Regions from separate parts of the Delftia sp. PX-1 genome, predicted to be linked through region 1. Evidence: riboswitches for the same ligand, from Rfam matches in the RefSeq annotation. Region 1 holds a riboswitch; the other holds the start of a gene.

Evidence for each region. A riboswitch is a leader RNA that binds a small molecule or an ion and turns the genes downstream of it on or off. The one in region 1 is predicted to bind S-adenosylhomocysteine.
Region 2: it holds a riboswitch for S-adenosylhomocysteine, as region 1 does, so the genes downstream of both, metH (methionine synthase) here and ahcY (adenosylhomocysteinase) in region 1, are expected to answer to the same signal.

Annotation. Positions count from the first base shown of each region.
Region 1 is NZ_CP184763.1:6,195,226-6,199,636, forward strand. Features, by position in the region: gene ACN20X_RS28320 (TlyA family RNA methyltransferase) at 1-319, opposite strand, end outside; gene ahcY (adenosylhomocysteinase) at 477-1,907, opposite strand; S-adenosyl-L-homocysteine riboswitch at 1,978-2,062, opposite strand; gene ACN20X_RS28330 (response regulator) at 2,070-2,804, opposite strand; gene ACN20X_RS28335 (sensor histidine kinase) at 2,816-4,411, opposite strand, start outside.
Region 2 is NZ_CP184763.1:254,433-258,843, forward strand. Features, by position in the region: gene ACN20X_RS01125 (amino acid ABC transporter permease) at 1-571, opposite strand, end outside; gene ACN20X_RS01130 (transporter substrate-binding domain-containing protein) at 603-1,409, opposite strand; gene ACN20X_RS01135 (FadR/GntR family transcriptional regulator) at 1,406-2,212, opposite strand; S-adenosyl-L-homocysteine riboswitch at 2,490-2,616, shown strand; gene metH (methionine synthase) at 2,644-4,411, shown strand, end outside.

The DNA of each region.
Region 1 (4,411 bases):
CGGCGCCTGCCTGCAGCAGGCAGTCGGTGAAACCGCCCGTGCTCTGGCCCACGTCCAGGCAGCGCAGGCCATCCACCGACAACTTGGTGGCCGCCAGCGCGCCTTCCAGCTTCAGCCCGCCGCGCGAGATGAACCGGGCCTCGGCCCCGTCCAGCAACTGCAGCTCGGCACCCGCGGGAATCTCGTCGCCGTTCTTGGCAACCTTCTTCCAAGGCGTCAGCGGCGTCATGCGCCACTGCACGCCACCCGCAATCAGCCGCTGCGCCTGCGAGCGCGTGGCCGCATGGCCGGCTTCCACCAAAAATACATCTGCGCGCATAGCGTCGCTCCAGGAAATCTCAGTTGACTAATGCCCGAAACCGGCGCGACCCAACTCAGGGACGCCAAGCAAGGGCCGCCCCGCAGCGAGGGCGTCGTCCCCCTCCCCCGCGAAGCGGATAGAGAGGGGGAAGGCGCGTCAGCGCCTCAGGGGGTGCTTAGTAGCGATAAGTTTCGGGCTTGTAGGGCCCCTGCTTGCTCACGCCGATATAGGCAGCCTGGCCGTCCGTCAGCTCGGTCAGCATGGCGCCAACCTTCTTCAGGTGCAGGCGGGCAACCTTCTCGTCCAGGATCTTGGGCAGCACGTAGACCTTGCCGACCTCGTAGGCATCGGGCTTGGTGAACAGCTCGATCTGGGCGATGGTCTGGTTGGCGAACGAGGCGCTCATCACGAAGCTGGGGTGGCCGGTGGCGCAGCCCAGGTTCACCAGGCGGCCCTTGGCCAGCAGGATGATCTTCTTGCCGTCAGGGAAGGTGATGTGGTCCACCTGGGGCTTGATCTCTTCCCACTGGTACTGCTCGATGGAGGCGACGTCGATCTCGTTGTCGAAGTGGCCGATGTTGCAGACGATGGCTTCGTTCTTCATGGCCACCATGTGCTCGTGGCGGATGATGTCGCGGTTGCCGGTGGTGGTCACGAAGATGTCGGCCTTGTCTGCCGCCCACTCCATGGTCACGACCTTGTAGCCTTCCATGGCCGCCTGCAGGGCGTTGATGGGATCGATCTCGGTGACCCAGACCTGGGCCGACAGCGCGCGCAGCGCCTGGGCGCAGCCCTTGCCCACGTCGCCGTAGCCGGCCACCACGGCGACCTTGCCGGCGATCATCACGTCGGTGGCGCGCTTGATGCCGTCCACCAGCGATTCGCGGCAGCCGTAGAGGTTGTCGAACTTGCTCTTGGTGACGGAGTCGTTGACGTTGATGGCGCGGAACTTCAGCGTGCCCTTGGCCGACATCTCGTTGAGGCGGTGCACGCCGGTGGTGGTCTCTTCGGTCACGCCGATGATGTGGGCGCTCTTGCGCGTGTACCAGGTGGGGTCCTGGGCCAGCTTGGCGCGGATGGCGGCGAAGGCGATCTTCTCTTCCTCGGAGGCGGGGTTGTCCAGCACGGACAGGTCCTTTTCGGCGCGCATGCCCAGGTGCAGCAGCATGGTGGCATCGCCGCCGTCGTCCAGGATCATGTTGGGGCCTTCGCCTTCGGTACCGGCGGCGCCGAATTCAAAGATGCGGTGGGTGTAGTCCCAGTAGTCGGCCAGCGATTCACCCTTGATGGCGAACACGGGCGTGCCCGTGGCGGCGATGGCGGCGGCGGCATGGTCCTGCGTCGAGAAAATGTTGCACGAGGCCCAGCGCACGTCGGCGCCCAGGGCCTTGAGCGTCTCGATCAGCACGGCCGTCTGGATGGTCATGTGCAGCGAGCCGGCGATGCGCGCGCCCTTGAGCGGCTGTGCCGCGGCGAATTCCTCGCGCGTGGCCATCAGGCCGGGCATTTCGGTTTCGGCGATCAGGATTTCCTTGCGGCCCCAGGCGGCGAGGGAAATGTCAGCGATGGCCGTGTCGGCGGAAACGGGACGAACAGCAGCGTTCATGGTTTTCTCCAAAAGATGAATGAAAAACCACGTTCTGCGGGAGACGAAAAAAAGCTCACCGCACAGAAAGCGTGGGCGAGCGTCGTTGCAGGTATGACTCCGAGCCTCGCAGACCGCATCTGGTGAATGGGCCTGCTGCAACGCTCCTCGGAGAGGCGCTGATTATACCGATCCCGGGGATGCCTCACCGCCCAGCCCCACAAGCCGGTAGCCCACCTGCAGCTCGGTCACCAGGTGGCGCGGCTGGGCCGGCTCGTCCTCGATCTTCTGGCGCAGATTGGCCATGTGCACGCGCAGGTAATGGGCACGGCCCAGGTATTCGGGTCCCCAGACCTGCAGCAGCAGCTGGCGGTGGGTCATCACACGGCCCTGGGCGGCGATCAGCGCCGCCAGCAGGCGGAATTCGATGGGCGTGAGGTGCACCGGCTGGCCCGCACGCCGCACCTCGTGCGTGGCCAGGTCCACCTGCACCTGGCCGAAGTGCACCTGGCTGGATGCAACTGCGCCGCCTGCGGCCCCCAGTTGCTGGCGGCGGCGCAGCATCACGCGCAGCCGGGCCAGCAGCTCGGGCACACCGAAAGGCTTGACCAGGTAATCGTCTGCGCCGGCGTCCAGGGCGGCCACCTTCTCGTCCTCGCGCTCGCGCGCGGAGAGCACGAGCACGGGCACGGAGGACCATCCGCGCAGCTCGGTGAGAACCTGCTTGCCGTCGGCATCCGGCAAGCCCAGGTCGAGGATGACCAGATCGGGCTGGCGGCTCGCCGCCTCGATCAGGCCCCGGCGCGCGCTGTCGGCCTCGAAGACCTGCCAGCCCTCGTCCTCCAGCACCAGGCGCACGAAGCGGCGGATGCCGGGGTCGTCCTCGATCATCAGGATGCGGTTGGTGGGCGTGCTCATGGCGCAAGACTCTAATCGAGCAATGGCTGCTCCGGCACCGGAAAGCGCAGCGTGAACACGGTGCCGGGGCCTGGGCGCGCGGCAGCGGCCTCGATGCGCCCGCCATGGGCCTCGACAATGCTGCGCACCAGCGCCAGCCCCAGGCCTATGCCCGAGACGGTGGACTCGGCCGTGCCGCGCGTGAAGGGCTCGAACAGCGTCTCCACGGGCAGGTGTGGCGGCAGGCCGGGCCCGCCATCCTGCACGGCCACAAGCACCTCGCCGTCCTGTTCGCGTGCGTGGATGGTCAGCGGCGTGCCGGCCGGCGTGTACTTGGCGGCGTTGTCCAGCAGGTTGACCAGCACGCGCTCCATGAGCACGGGATCGAGCTGCAGCAGCGGCAGGCTGGCGGGCACGTCGGTGCTCACGGGATGCTCGTGCAGGCGCGCGCGCATCTGGCGCAGCGCGCTGCCGACCACTTCATCCATCGGCAGCCATTCGCGCTGCAGGTGCACGCCGCCTTGCTGCAGGCGCGCCATGTCCAGCAGGTTCTCCACCAGTCGCTGCATGGCCTGGGCCTGGATGCGGACCTGCTCCAGCATGTCGGCTGCGCCGCCCGGCGGCACATGGCGCTGCGCGGCCTCGGCCGCGCCCAGGATGGTGGTCAGCGGCGTGCGCAGGTCGTGCGAGACGGCCGACAGCAAGGTGTTGCGCATGCGCTCGCCCTCCATGGCGATCTGGGTCTGCTGGGCCACGGCCACGAAGTGCTGACGCTCCAGCGCCAGCGCCACCTGGCTGGCACACGCCTCCAGCAGGCGCTGCTCCTCGGGCACCTCCAGGCGCTGGGGCGCACGCAGTTGCAGCACCAGTACGCCCCGCATGCGCACGGGCGCCGCCAGCGGCACGTAGCGGGCCGGCGCGGCCGGCAACGTGTCCGTGCCCTGGCCGGCCTGCTGACCGTGGTCCATGGCCCAGCGCGCAATGCTGTCGTCCATGGGGCAGGAGCCGCCGCCGGCGGGGCGCAGGCGCTCGTCGGCATCGGGCAACAGCAGCCCGGCCTGGGCGTCGAACACGCCCGAGACCGTGCTCAGCGCAATCTCCACCACCTGCTCCTGCGTGAGCGCGCCCGAAAGGTCGCGCGCCAGCCGCGCCAGGGCGCCCGCGCGCCGCTCGCGCTCGGCCGCCACGCGCGCCTCGTGGCGCAGCCGCGCCATGAGCTGGCCGCAGACCAGGGCCACGCCCAGCATCAGCACGAAGGTGAACAGGTACTGCGTGTCGTTGACATGGAAGGAACCGCGCGGGGGCACGAAGAAAAAGTCGAAGCACAGTACCGACAGCAGCGCCGCCCAGGCGCCCGGGCCACGCCCCCAGCGCAACGAAGACAGCACGACGATGAGCAGGAACAGCATCACCACGTTGGCCGGGTCGAAGATGCGCAGCAGCTGCTCGGCCAGCACCGTGGCGGTCAAGCAGGCCAGGGTCACGCCGGCATAGCCCTTCCAGGGCAGCGGCCTGCGCCGCAGCGGTGCGGCAGGCGCGGCCTCGGTCCGGGCCGCGCTGGAGCCCCCGGAGAGCACCAGCACGTCGATGTCGGGATGCAGCTGGACGATGCGGTCGGGCAGGCTGCG
Region 2 (4,411 bases), 430 kb from region 1:
AGGTCTCGAACGCGCGGAAGTTGCGCGACTGGATGAAGTTGGCCGCAAACGTCAGGTCCTGGGCCGCGATCTGCGAGACCACCGAGGTGCCCAGCATCACGATCACGATCTGGCTGCTCAGCGAGGGCCAGACCCGCTGCAGCGCAGGGCGCAGCACCACATGGCGGAAGACCGCCCAGCGGCCCATGCCCAGCGCGCCAGCGGCTTCCAGCTGGCCGCGCGGCGTCTCCTGGATGCCGGCGCGCACGATCTCGGTGATGTAGGCGCCCAGGTTGATCACCGTGGTCAGCAGGCAGGCCTGCCATTCGTTGATCTGCACGCCCAGCGAAGGCAGGCCGAAGAACACGAACATCAGCTGCACCAGGAAGGGCGTGTTGCGTATGCCCTCCACGTACACCTTGAACAGCCAGTGCAGCGGCGCAATGCGCCAGGCGCGGCTGACGCCGCCGGCCACGCCGATGGCGCCGCCCAGCACGGCGCCCGCCGCCGTCAGCGCCAGCGTGAAGCCCGCGCCCTGTGCCAGCAGGCCGCTGTAGTCGAACACGGCGCCGAAGTCGAATTGATAGGCCATGGAAAGATTTCCGGGAACAGGGGCGCAGCGGTTACAGGGTGGCGGGCAGCGGCATCTTCATCCAGCGCTGGGACAGGCTGGTCAGGCGGCCGTCGGCCTTGAGCTTGGTGATGATGGCGTCCACCTTCTGCAGCAGCGCCGGCTCGCCCTTGGCCACGCCGATGTAGCAGGGCGTGTCCTCGACCGCGAACTTCACGTCCAGCTGGCGCAGCCTGGTGCGCTCGTTGACGGCGTTGGCCACGATGTTGCCCAGCGTCACCAGCTGCACCTGGCCCGTCAGGTAGCTTTGCGCGGTGGCGTTGTTGTCCTCGTAGCGCTTGATGGTGGCCGAGGCCGGCGCCACCTGCGTGAGGGCCAGGTCCTCGGTGGAGCCGCGCGTCACGCCCACGGTTTTGCCGGCCAGGTCGGCAGGGGCCTTGATGCTCATGTCCTTGGGGCCATAGACGCTCTTGGGGAAGGGTGCATAGGCCTGGGTGAAGTCGATCACCTTGGCGCGCTCGGCGTTCTTGCCCAGGCTGGAGATGACGATGTCGGCCTTGCCCGTGGTCAGGAAGGGGATGCGGTTGGTGCTGGTCACGGGCACCAGCTCCACCTTCACGCCCAGCTCCTGGGCCACCAGGGCCGCCATGTCGATGTCATAGCCCTGCAGCTTCAGGTCGGTGCCCAGCGAGCCGAAGGGCGGGAAGTCCTGCGGAATCGCCACGCGCAGCACGCCGGCCTTCTGGATGTTGGCCAGCATGTCGGCATGGGCGGCGCCGCCCAGGCCGGCAGCGGCCAGGGTGGCGGCCGCCAGGGCGGTGCGGATGAATGCGCGGCGGGGTGTCAGGGGGGAAGTCATGCGAAAGCTCCTTCGGAAGGTGGGGTGAGGCGAAAGGAAAGCGGGTCAGGGTCGGGCGCAGATGTATCGGGCGCCGTTGCGTCGGGCGCTGTTGCGTCTGGCGCCGCCGCGTCGTCCGGTGTGTCGAGATCGATGCCGCTGCGCCTGGCAGCCGACAGCAGGTGGGCGCGCATGGCACCCGCCGCACCCGGCGCATCGCCTGCGCAGACGGCCTGCACGATGGCGTCGTGCTCGCGCACCGGCTGGTCGTCGGCGCCGCTCCAGGCAAAGGGCAGGCGCAGGCTGTGGCTGATGGCCAGCTCCAGCTGGCGCGCCATGGCCACCAGGCCCGGGTTGCCCGACAGCTGGGCCAGCAGCAGGTGGAACTGCAGATCGGCGTCGGCGGCGGCCAGCAGGTCGCTGCGGTCCAGGGCGTGGGCCAGCTGGGACTGGGTCCATTGCAGCTGGCGCAGGCCGCTGTCGTCGGCGCGCACGGCCGCCAGCGCGGCCCAGCCCGGCTCCAGCACCAGGCGCAGCTCGATCAGCTGGCGCGGCGACAGCGTGCCCAGCGCCGGGGTGGCATAGGCGCGGTGCATGCGTGCACGGCCGCTGTGCGGGCCGTTGATGCGCACGCCCTTGCCCGGCTGGATCTCGACCAGGCCCAGGGCCTCCAGCATGGACAGCGCCTCGCGCAGCGAAGCGCGGCTGATGCCCAGCTGCCGGGCCAGCTCGCGCTGCGGCGGCAGCTGGCTGCCGCCGGGATAGTGGCCGCTCAGGATGTGCTGCTGCAGCGTCTGGGCCATCGAGATCGGAATGCTTTGCATGGGCTGGCGCGGGTGGAGGGTTTTGGCCTGACTGGTCAGACCACGTACCCAGCAGATAGCGAATTGCGTGCCAGATGCAAAAAAAGGAGCGTTGTCCTCAGGCATTGCAAAGAATCCGGGGCGATGGGACATCGACAATCCGCCCCGAAGGCGCCGCCAGCGGCCCGCGCTGCCGCGCTTTGGTGCAGTGCCGCATGGCTTTGTGCAGGCCTGCCCCGAATGCGGGCGTAAAACCCGCACTGCAGGCCGCCGCCAGCCGCCGTAGAATCCCGGGCTTTGGCCCGAGGAGCGTTGCAGCGCGGCACCCGCCCATCCGTACACCGGATCGCGTGCCGCGTCAGGCTTGGGCCAGGTGCAGGTTCCCGGCCGGACCGCGCCCACGGTGCCAACGACGCTCACCTGTTGCCATGCCGTTTTTGCAGGTGAGCTTGATGTCGTCCTCTTTCACTCCCCCTCCCATGAAGCTGTCCGGACTGGAGCCGGTGACCATCGGCGAGGGCACGCTGTTCGTCAACGTGGGCGAGCGCACCAACGTCACGGGTTCCAAAGCCTTTGCGCGCATGATCCTCAACGAGCAGTACGAGGAAGCGCTGTCCGTGGCGCGCCAGCAGGTGGAAAACGGCGCCCAGGTCATCGACGTGAACATGGACGAGGCCATGCTCGACAGCAAGGCCGCCATGGTGCGCTTCCTGAACCTCATCGCCTCCGAGCCCGACATCGCCAAGGTGCCGGTCATGGTGGACAGCTCCAAGTGGGAGGTCATCGAGGCCGGCCTGCGCTGCCTGCAGGGCAAGGGCATCGTCAACTCCATCTCCATGAAGGAAGGCCTGGATGAATTCAAGCGCCAGGCCCGGCTGATCAAGCGCTACGGCGCGGCCGCCGTGGTCATGGCCTTCGACGAGAAGGGCCAGGCCGACACCTACCAGCGCAAGATCGAGATCTGCGAGCGCGCCTACCGCATCCTGGTGGACGAGGTGGGCTTCCCGCCCGAGGACATCGTCTTCGACCCCAACATCTTCGCCGTGGCCACCGGCATCGAGGAACACGACAACTACGCCGTGGACTTCATCGAGGCCGTGCGCTGGATCAAGCAGAACCTGCCCGGCGCCAAGGTCTCGGGCGGCGTCTCCAACGTGAGCTTCAGCTTCCGCGGCAACGACCCCGTGCGCGAGGCCATCCACACCGTGTTCCTCTACCACGCCATCTCGGCGGGCATGGACATGGGCATCGTCAACGCCGGCATGGTCGGCGTCTATGACGACCTGGAGCCCGAACTGCGCGAGCGCGTGGAAGACGTGGTGCTCAACCGCCGCCCTGACGCTGCGGAACGCCTGCTGGAGATTGCCGACGCCGCCAAGGGCGCCGCCAAGGACGACAGCAAGAAGCTCGAATGGCGCGGCACGCCCGAGAACCCGAAGACCGTGGGCGAGCGCCTGTCGCACGCCCTGGTGCACGGCATCACCGACTTCATCGTCGCCGACACCGAAGAGGCCTACCAGCAGATCGTGGTGCAGGGCGGCGGCCGCCCGCTGCACGTGATCGAAGGTCCGCTCATGGACGGCATGAACATCGTGGGCGACCTGTTCGGCGCCGGCAAGATGTTCCTGCCCCAGGTGGTCAAGTCGGCGCGCGTGATGAAGCAGGCCGTGGCCCACCTCGTGCCCTACATCGAAGAGGAAAAGCGCCAGCAGGAAGCGGCGGGCCTGGACGTGTCCAGCAAGGGCAAGATCGTCATCGCCACCGTCAAGGGCGACGTGCACGACATCGGCAAGAACATCGTCACCGTGGTCCTGCAGTGCAACAACTTCGAGGTCATCAACATGGGCGTGATGGTGCCCTGCCACGAGATCCTGGCCAAGGCCAAGGCCGAGGGCGCGGACATCATCGGCCTGTCGGGCCTGATCACGCCCAGCCTCGAAGAGATGCAATACGTCGCCGGCGAGATGCACAAGGACGACTACTTCCGCATCAAGAAGATTCCGCTGCTGATTGGCGGCGCCACCTGCTCGCGCGTGCACACCGCCGTCAAGATCGCGCCCAAGTACGAAGGCCCCGTGGTCTACGTGCCCGATGCCTCGCGCAGCGTCAGCGTGGCCCAGAGCCTGCTGGGCGAGAACAAGGGCAACTACCTGGCCGAGATCCAGGCCGACTACGACAAGGTCCGCACCCAGCACGCCAACAAGAAGAAGACGCCGCTGT